2 regions of the Amycolatopsis jiangsuensis genome follow, and region 2 is predicted to be linked to the other one. Evidence: riboswitches for the same ligand, from Rfam matches in the RefSeq annotation. Region 2 holds a riboswitch; the other holds the start of a gene.
The links. A riboswitch is a leader RNA that binds a small molecule or an ion and turns the genes downstream of it on or off. The one in region 2 is predicted to bind S-adenosylmethionine.
Positions count from the first base shown of each region.

Region 1: linked by a shared signal. The riboswitch ahead of BJY18_RS01465 (aminotransferase class V-fold PLP-dependent enzyme) and the one ahead of BJY18_RS28435 (methionine ABC transporter ATP-binding protein) in region 2 are both predicted to bind S-adenosylmethionine.

Region 1 is NZ_JACHMG010000001.1:338,901-343,692, reverse strand. It holds gene lspA (signal peptidase II) at 1-215, opposite strand, end outside; gene BJY18_RS01465 (aminotransferase class V-fold PLP-dependent enzyme) at 430-1,752, opposite strand; SAM riboswitch class IV at 1,792-1,906, opposite strand; gene BJY18_RS01460 (potassium/proton antiporter) at 2,006-3,484, opposite strand; gene BJY18_RS01455 (penicillin-binding transpeptidase domain-containing protein) at 3,586-4,792, opposite strand, start outside.
Region 2 is NZ_JACHMG010000001.1:6,238,243-6,243,034, forward strand. It holds gene BJY18_RS28425 (resuscitation-promoting factor) at 2-1,462, shown strand; gene rsmA (16S rRNA (adenine(1518)-N(6)/adenine(1519)-N(6))-dimethyltransferase RsmA) at 1,498-2,340, shown strand; SAM riboswitch class I at 2,860-2,966, shown strand; gene BJY18_RS28435 (methionine ABC transporter ATP-binding protein) at 3,163-4,176, shown strand; gene BJY18_RS28440 (4-(cytidine 5'-diphospho)-2-C-methyl-D-erythritol kinase) at 4,384-4,792, shown strand, end outside.

The sequences.
Region 1 (4,792 bases), 5.9 Mb from region 2:
GTGGCCATGGAGAACGCGGCACCGGAATTGCGGATCACCTGCAGGTAGATCAGGCCGCCGAGGACACGCACCGGCTCCTTGCCCTCGATGTTGGCCGTGACCAGGTTCTTCGACACCAGGTCGATCACCCAGAGCACCACGGCGACGGCGAACACCAGGCCGATCCGCCGCTTGGGCAGGGCGGGCGCGGGAGCCGCGGACGCTTCCGGCTCCACCCCGCCAGGCTCGGACACAGCAGGTTCGGACCCCGCGGGTTCGCTCGCAGCGGACTCCGACACACCGGACTCGGGCACAGCGGGCTCGGGCACAGCGGGCTCGGACCCGTCCGGCACGGACACAGCAGGCTCGGACACGTCGGATTCGGACGAGGGCTCGGTGCTCACTCCCCCATTGTCCACGTCCTGCTCCGGGCGGGTCCCGGCACCGCCGTCAGACGCAGAACGGGGGCAGTTCGCGGGGGTCGCCGATCGGGGCCCAGCGGCCGTCGGCCTTCGCGTACTCCCAGCGGGCGCCGCGGGCGATGATCTGGCGCAGCGCGAGCAGGAGCCGGTCGATGTGCTCGGCGGTGCTGCCCAGCCCCAGGCTCACGCGTACCGCCTGCTGTCCCTCGGCGCCCACCTCGCGGATGAGCCGGCGCGTGGCCACGTGCGCGCAGAACGCGCCGTCACGGACCCCGATGCCGTACTCGGCCGACAGCACCGCGGCGAGCCAGCCAGGGTCGAACCCGTCGACCACGAAGCTCACCGTGCCGACGCGGTCCACCGGGGCGTCGAACAGCCGCAGTTCCGCACAGCCGGGCAGACCGGCAAGCCCCTTGCGCAACCGTTCGAGCAGCTCGGCCTCGTGCGCACCGACCGCGTCCCAGTTCGCGGCCAGCTGCGCGCAGGCGACACCCAGCGCGTACACACCGACGGTGTTCGGCGAACCGGCCTCGTGCCGCTCCGGCCCGGAATTCCAGACCACGGCGTCTTCGGTGACCAGCTTCGACGCACCGCCACCGGCGAGGTACGGATCGGCCGCGCGCAGCCAGTCGCTCCGGCCGATCAGCGCGCCGGCGCCGAACGGCGCGTAGAGCTTGTGCCCGGACAGCGCCACGTAGTCCACGTCGAGCTCACGCAGCGAGATCCGCCGGTGCGGCGCGAGCTGGGCGGCGTCCAGCGCCACCCGGGCGCCGTGTTCCCGCGCCACCGCGGCGATCTCGGCCACCGGCAGCAGCTCACCGGTCACATTGGACGCTCCGGCGACGACCACCAGCCGCGGCCCCTGCGGGCACGCCGCGAGTGCTTCGTCCACAACGGACACCGCGGCCAGCCGGGTGCGTGGCAGCCGCACCCGGCGCACGTTCGGGCCGCGCCACGGCAGCAGCGCGGCGTGGTGCTCGGTGTCGAACACGACCACGGAAGTCGTGCGCGGCAACGCTTTCGCCAGCAGGTTGAACGAGTCGGTGGTGTTGCGGGTGAACACCACGGTGTCGGTGCCGCGGGCGTCGACGAACCGGCGCAGCACGTCGCGGGTGCGCTCGTACAGCTTCGTGGAGACCTGGGAAGCGAAGCCCGCGCCGCGGTGGACGCTGGCATACCAGGGCAGGAATTCGTCGACCGCGGAGCGAACGGCGTCGAGACACGGCGCGCTGGCCGCGTGATCGAGGTTGGCGTACCCGATGTCTCCGCCGGTGACCAGCGGCACCCGCAGTGCGGCACCGGCCACCGGGGGAACCGGGGTTTCCGTGGTCGGTTCGAGTGCGAGAGTCATGACGCTGCCTCCTCGGCATTCCGGGGGACCCCGGCGAGGGGCCCGCGCTTGCCTGCCGCACTGCGCGACCGGCCCGGTCCTCACCCGGGGCACCCCACCGCGGTAGGAGGGTTGCCGGCCAGCAAGCCGGGGCTTCGCGCTGGCACTCATGACCTGACGACGAAGGTAACCGATCACCCGGCCGTGGCGCCAGTGCCGTCCCGTGATCTGAGACGTCCGTCACCGACTTCGTCCACAGTGGACGGCCGAAGGGTCAGCGGCCGGATTCCCCGCGCCAGCGCGCCAGCCGGCCGGCCCGGTCCACCGCGCGGATGCGCCGCTCGGTGGCCTCGCGCACGCGTTCGGTGGTGACCACGAGCAGCTGGTCGTTTTCCTGCAGCCGGCTCGTCTTCTGCGGGGTGAACCCGGCCCCCTCGCGGACCACGAGGCTGACCGTGGCACCCGTGGGCAACCGCAGTTCGGACAGGTACACGCCGTGCAGCTTCGAGCCTTTCTGGATGCGGACCTGCAGCAGCTCCGCGCCCAGCTCGTCGAGCGGGGCCGCGTCGACCTCGATCTCCTGGGGCTGCGCCGACCGGTCCAGCCGCAGCAGCCGGGCGAGCGGGCCGAGGGTGGAACCCTGCAGCAGAGTCAGCACGATGACGAGCACGAACACCGCGTCCACCAGCCGCTGCGCGCCCGGCACGCCCTGGGACAGCGGAATCATCGCCAGCACGATCGGCACCGCGCCGCGCAGCCCCGCCCAGGACAGGAACGCCTGGTCCCGCCAGGGCAGACGGAACGGGAGCAGGGACAGCGCCACCGACAGCGGCCGGGCGAGCAGCAGCACCACCGCGCCCGCGACGAGCCCCGGCACCAGTGCCTCGAGCAGCCGGCTCGGCGAGGCGAACAGGCCCAGCAGCACGAACAGGCCGATCTGCGCGAGCCAGCCCAGTCCCTCGGCGAAGGAGAGGGTGTCCGACCGGTGCGGCAACTTCGCGTTGCCGAGCACCAGCCCGGCGACGTAGGTGGCGAGCAGGCCGGAGGCGTGCGCGAGCTGCCCCGAGGAATAGGCGAGCACGCACACCGCGACCGTGGCGAGCGGGTAGAGACCGGTCGCCGGCAGTGCGGCCCGGCGCAGCGCCTGCGCGCCGAGCCAGCCGAACGCCAAGCCCAGCACCAACCCGACGGACAGTTCGTAAATCACCACCAGTGGCAGCGACCAGTCAACGGCTTCCCCCGACGCGAGCACCACCACCGCGATGTAGGCGGGTGCGTCGTTGATCCCGGACTCGAGCTCCAGCGTGCCGGACAGCTTGCGGCCGATCCCGGCCGAACGCAGCACGGAGAACACCGCCGCGGCGTCGGTGGAGGCGAGCACCGCGCCCCACAGCAAGGCCAGCCGCCAGTCGAGGCCGAGCAGCCAGTGCAGGGCGGCGCCGGTGACCGCGACACTGATCACCACGGCCACTGTGGACAGCGCGATTCCGGGCCCCAGCGAGGCTTTCACCGACGGCCACCGGGTGGTGAGCCCACCTTCGGTGAGGATCAGCACCAGCGCGGCCAGGCCGAGCGACTGGGTGAGCGACGGATTGTCGAAGTGGATGCCGAGACCGGACTCCCCGAGCGCGACGCCGATCGCGAGGTACAGCAGCAGCGAGGGAAACCCGAGCCGGATGGACACCCGGACCGCGAGCACGGAGGAGAGCAGGACCAGGCCGCCGATGCCGAGAAGCACGGGAAGTTCGTCCACGTCCGCCTCCCCTCCCGCGATCCCCAGTGCACCCAGGATAGTGGGAGGGCGGTGCGGCCACGCGCACCGGGCCGGACCGTCCTAACCGGACAGTGCGGTGCTCACCGCAGCTCGGCGACGAATTTCGCGCCGACGGCGACCGCCGGGCCGGAATCGTTCGCGCCCTCCAGGAAGACCGAGAACGCCACGTCGCCGCGATAGCCGACGAACCATCCGTGCGCCTCGGCCCCGTCGCCGAACTGCGCGGTGCCGGTCTTGCCGAAGACCGTGCCGGAGTGCGCGAGCCCGGTGGCGGTGCCGCCGGTGACCACCTCGCGCATCATCGTGCGCAGCGGCGCCAGCACCGAGCCGGACGGCGCGGAGTAGGGCGTGGTGACGGTGGTGCCGCCGTCCGCCCACAGCCGCGGTGTGATCGCGTGGCCACTCGCCACGGTCGCCGCCATGACCGCCGCACCGAACGGGCTGACCTGCACGGTGCCCTGGCCGATGCCGTCCTCGACCTGCTCGTCCGCGCTGCGCGGCGGGTCGACGCGGCCCAGTTCCGTGCTCAGGCCGGGAAGGTCGAAGTCCGCGTTGAGCCCGTACTGCCCGGCGGCCTTCACCAGCCCGTCGGAAGGCAGCTGCGAGGCAAGCCTGCCGAAGGTGGTGTTGCACGAGCGCGCGAAAGCGCGGTGCAGCGTGGTGGTGCCGAGGCCGAAGCCCTCGTTGGACAGCGTCCGCGTGCCGATCCGATCGGTGAGCGGACAGGCCACCGGCGAATCCACCGTGACCAGGCCGGCTTCGAGCGCGGCGGTCGCAGTGACGATCTTGAACGTGGAACCGGGGGCGTACTGGCCGCTGAAGGCCGACGCCGCGTTGTCCACCCTGCTGTTCTGCGCCACCGCCAGCACGTCGCCGCTGGAGGGCTGGAGCGCGACCAGTACGGCCTTGCCGCGGTAGCCGTCGACCGCGGACTGCGCGGCGGTCTGGACAGCCGTACTGACGCTGCTGGTCACCGGCTTGAGGGTGGCGCCGGTGTGCCCGAACAGGGTCTCGAGGTTCTTGCCGGAACTGTCCACTCGCTCCACCGCGAACGCGTCCCCGGACGACGACTGCGCGTGCGAGGTGAGCGCCGAACGCAGGAGCGGGAAAGCCTGGTCGTCGGCCGGGTGCAGACCGCCGGCCCCGGACAGCACGACCGGCTTGCCGTCGCGGTCGAGCACGGCCGGAACGTCCGAGGCCGCGGTGGCGGCCACCAGCCGCTGCCCGGCCTGCAGCTTCGGATGCACCACGGAGGGCGCCCAATGCACACGCCAGCCGTCCGGCCCA
Region 2 (4,792 bases):
GGTGACTGGTAGCAGGCAGGGTGGCGCGCGCCTTGGCGCGGAGCCCGACTACTTCTCCTCCGCTGGTTCGGTGGCAGTCCTCGACCGCGAGCTCGAGGACACCGCGTACGGGCAGCTGGACTTCTCCGACGAGCTGTACGTGACCGAGCAGGACGTCCTCACCGCGCTCGGCCCCGACGCCGACACGCTGATGGCGGAGATCGACGTCGACGTCGACGAACTCATCCGGCTGATCAACGCCGAGACCACCATGCTCCCGCCGCTGTCCCTGCCGGACGAGCTGGCCGAGGACCGCACCGCCACGCCGCAGGCCAAGCAGGTCGCCGTGGAGGAGGGTCTGCGCGAGGCCACCCGCACCTGGAAGCGCCGTTTCCTCAAGGGCGCCGTGCTCGCGGTCATGATCACCGTCGGCGGCGGCGGTGCCGCGGCGCTGGCGATGAACAAGAGCGTCACGGTCGACGTGGACGGCCAGCAGCGCACCATCCACAGCTACGGCGGCACCGTGGGCGAGGTGCTCGAGGACGCCGGCCTGTCGGTCGGCGAGCACGACTCGCTCTCGCCCTCCCCGCAGGCCGCGGTCGGCGACGGCGGCGTCATCAAGCTCGAGCGCGGCCGTCAGCTGAACCTGGTCGTCGACGGCGTCTCGCGGCCCTCCTGGGTGCGCGCCACCACGCTCGGCGAGGCGATGAACCAGCTGGGCATGAACGACATGGTCGCCCAGGGCGCCTGGACCTCCATGCCGTCCTCGGGCGAACTGCCGCTCGAAGGCTCCACCGTGCAGGTCAAGACCCTCAAGCACATCACGCTCTACGACGGCACCAAAGCTCCGCGCCAGGTGACGAGCAACGCGGTCACCGCCAAGGAGTTCGTGTCCGCGCTCAAGCTCAACCTCGGGCCGGAGGACGCCGTCGAAGGTGGCCTGGACGTCTCGCTCAAGGACGGCGCCGAGGTGCACGTCTCGCGCATGGGCGTCTCGATGGTCAACCAGCAGGAGGACATCGACCCCGAGGTGCAGAAGGTCGACGACCCGACGCAGCTGCAGGGCGAGGAGACCGTCGAGGATCCGGGCACGCCAGGCCAGAAGATGGTGACCTACAAGGTCACCAAGAAGAATGGTGAAGAGGTCTCGCGCGAGCAGATCTCGGAGAAGATCCTCGTCCAGGCCAAGCCGAAGATCGTCAAGGTCGGCACCAAGGAGGCGCCGACGCCGGCGATCGGTGACGGCTCCGCGTGGGACCGCATCGCGCAGTGCGAGGCGACCGGCAACTGGGCCGCCAACACCGGCAACGGCTACTACGGCGGCCTCCAGTTCGACAAGCAGACCTGGAACGCCTACGGCGGCGACCAGTACGCCTCGCTGCCGAGCGAGGCCAGCCGGGAGCAGCAGATCGCGGTCGCGGAGAAGGTGCGTGACTCGCGCGGTGGCTACGGCGCCTGGCCGGTGTGCGGCAAGAAGGCCTGAGCATCCTCGTTCGCGGCACTCGGTAGGCTCATCCGGTGGTGGAACTGCTGGGACCTGCGGAGATCCGTGGGCTGGCCGACGAGCTCGACGTCCGGCCGACGAAAAAGCTCGGCCAGAACTTCGTGCACGACCCCAACACGGTTCGCCGCATCGTCGACCTCGCCGGAGTCGGCCCCGGGGATGTGGTGCTGGAAGTCGGCCCCGGTCTCGGGTCGCTGACGTTGGGGCTGCTCGACGCCGGCACGCGGGTCGTCGCGGTGGAGATCGATTCGGTGCTGGCCGCTCGTCTGCCGCGCACAGCCGCGGAGCGAGCACCGGAAGACGTGGAGCGGCTTTCCGTCGTCGAGGCTGACGCCCTGCGCGTGCTGGCCGCGGACCTGCCCGCGGAGCCGGTGTCCCTGGTGGCCAACCTGCCCTACAACGTCGCGGTGCCGGTGGTGCTGCACCTGCTCGCCGAGCTGCCCTCGGTGCGGCGGGGGCTGGTGATGGTCCAGACCGAGGTGGCCGACCGGATGGCGGCCGGCCCCGGCAGCCGCACCTACGGCGTTCCGAGCGTCAAACTCGCGTGGTACGGACCGGCCCGCAAGGTGGCCGCGGTGCCGCGCGCCGTGTTCTGGCCGGTGCCGAACGTGGATTCCGCGCTGGTGTCGTTCGAACGCACCCAACCGGTCACCGGCGTCGATCGGCGCTGCCTGTTCGAGGTCGTCGACGCCGCGTTCTCCCAGCGACGCAAGACACTCCGTGCGGCGCTGGCCGGCTGGGCGGGTTCCGCCGACCGAGCCGGCGAGCTGCTGACCACGGCCGGGATCGACCCCCGCAGCCGGGGAGAACAACTCGACGTGCACGCCTTCGCGCGGATCGCGGCTGCCGCGTCCTGACCGCGCGCTCTCGCCGGACGGCGGTGCTCCGGCCAGGCTGCTGACTGCGTGCTCCCGCGGCGGCCAGGCTTCGGGTCTTCGAAGTGCACTCACTGGTACGGGCTGCTGGAGATGGTGACCGAACTCATCGGCGTCCGGGCCGGGAACGTGCCGGTGCTGTCGCGGTTGTTCGGCGAGAGGAACCCGGATTGACTCGGCTTTGTGAACCATCCCGACCCGCCGTGGTGCTACCCGACTGCCGCGCGAGTGGTCGTGCCGGCTTTCGCAATCGTCGCGGCGCTCGACGGGATACGTAACAAAGCCAAGGCGAAAAGCAATTCCCGAACGTCCACAGGGGATTCTCGGCGACGTCGGCCGGGCCCGTGGCGGCCGTGGCCGCAGTGCGGGCGATTCCTTCGGTGGCGGAACTACCGGCTCCCGCGATCCAGGACCCGGTGTTCCATTGTCCGGACGCGACCAGTCGTGTGATCTGCACCAACGCGCTTGCGTTCAGCCAGTGGGATCGGCTTTACTCGGTGGTGTCCATCCCGAGCGACTGAGAGACCTGGCTCGCCGAAGTCGCAGCAACCACCCGCAAGGGGGCAGGTGCTACCGCCAGGACCGATGGAGGCTGTTTCCGATGAAGAGGGTCACCCACCCGCTCCTGCTGACCCGGCGCCGAGTAGTCGACGAAGGTCGCCGCACGGTATGTGCGTGTCGACGCTCCATGGCCATCGCCTGATCCGCTTTCCCGCGAGTTCTTGCACCGTCCTTTTCGGACGGTAATTCGATGACGCCCGGCGCGCCCGGAAACGGTGCGGCGCCCTTGCTTGGAGCTCATTCGTGATCACTGTCGAAAACGTGTCCAAATCCTTTCCCTTCAACGGAAACCGAGTCGCCGCACTGCGTGACGTGAGTGTCGACGTGCAGGCCGGTTCACTCTTCGGCGTGGTGGGTCCGGCCGACTCCGGCAAGTCCACGCTCGCCCGGTGCATCGCCCTGCAGGAGCGTCCCGACCGCGGCGTGGTGCGGCTCGACGGTCTCAACACCGGCACCCTCGACGGGCGTCGGCTGCGGGAGATCCGCCGCCGCCTCGGTGTCGTCGGCACCAAGCCGGAGCTGCTGGCCGAGCGCACGGTCGGCGGCAACATCGCCAGCCCGCTGGAGCAGCTCGGTGTGGACGGCCCGCAGCGCCGCAGCCGGGTCGGCTCGCTGCTCGACCTCGTCGGCCTCACCGCCCGTGCCGGGCAGAAGCCGGACGAGCTGACCGACGGTCAGCGCCGCCGGGTCGCGGTGGCGCGTGCGCTGGCCGCGGGGCCGGCCGTGCTCGTCGCGGACGACCCGACCGCCGGCATCGCCGCCGAGGACGCCGGCGCCGTGCTCGCCGTGCTGGACCGGGCGCGCGCCGAACTGGGCGTCACGGTGGTCGTGACCACCCAGGACTCGGGTGTGGTCCGCCGCGTCTGCGACGACGTCGCGGTTCTCGACAACGGCGTGGTGGTGGAGCACGGCACGTTGCTCGACCTGATCTCGTCGCCGGAGAGCTGGACCGCACAGGCGGTGCTGCCCTCGGTCGAGACCAGCCGCGCCCACGCGGCGAAGTTCGACCGCTCGGCCGACGTCGTGCTGATCGGCTTCGCCTCGGTCGGCGCGCTGCTCCCGGAGGCCGCCACGCGCTTCGACGTCCAGTTGTCCACCATCGGCGGCGGCCTGACCCGGATCGGGGACACCCCGATCGCCCGCTTCCGGGTTGGCGTCCGGGGCGATCGCGCCGACGCCGCGCTGGCCTGGATCGCCGACCGCGGTGCGCACGTGTCGCAGCCCGCCCGCGGGCCGCAGAGCGTCGTCGCCGCCTGAGCAGCTTCCTGTTCCCCCTTTCCGGCCCGGGTTCCGCAGACGGCACCCGGGCCGGTTCACGTTCGCCGCGGGCCGAAGGTCTCCGGACGCGCCACCCGGCGATGCGGACACTGCGTCCGAACTTCTGGGTCGCGTGTCCCAGTACGGATCCGCGCCGCGTTTTCTCCTGGTGGGGAAGCCGCAGGCGAAGCCACGTAAACTGGACGGGTGCTCGCCGTCGTTCCGCCACCAGTCACCGTCCGGGTTCCGGCCAAGGTCAACCTGCACCTGGCTGTCGGAGACCTGCGCGCGGACGGGTTCCACGAGCTGGTCACGGTGTTCCAGGCGCTTTCGCTGACCGACGAGGTCACCGTCGCGGCCAGTGAGGAGCCGGCGATCGAGGTCTACGGCGAGGGGGAGCGCACGGTACCCACCGATGACACCAACCTCGCCCGGCGGGCCGCGTGCGAGCTGGCCGCCTACGTCGGACGGCCGGACGCCGAGGATCCGAAGGTGCGGATCGTGCTGCGCAAAGGCATTCCGGTCGCCGGTGGCATGGCGGGCGGCAGCGCGGACGCGGCCGCGGCGCTCGTCGGGCTCGCCTCGTTGTGGAAGCTCGACGTGACCCGCGACGAGC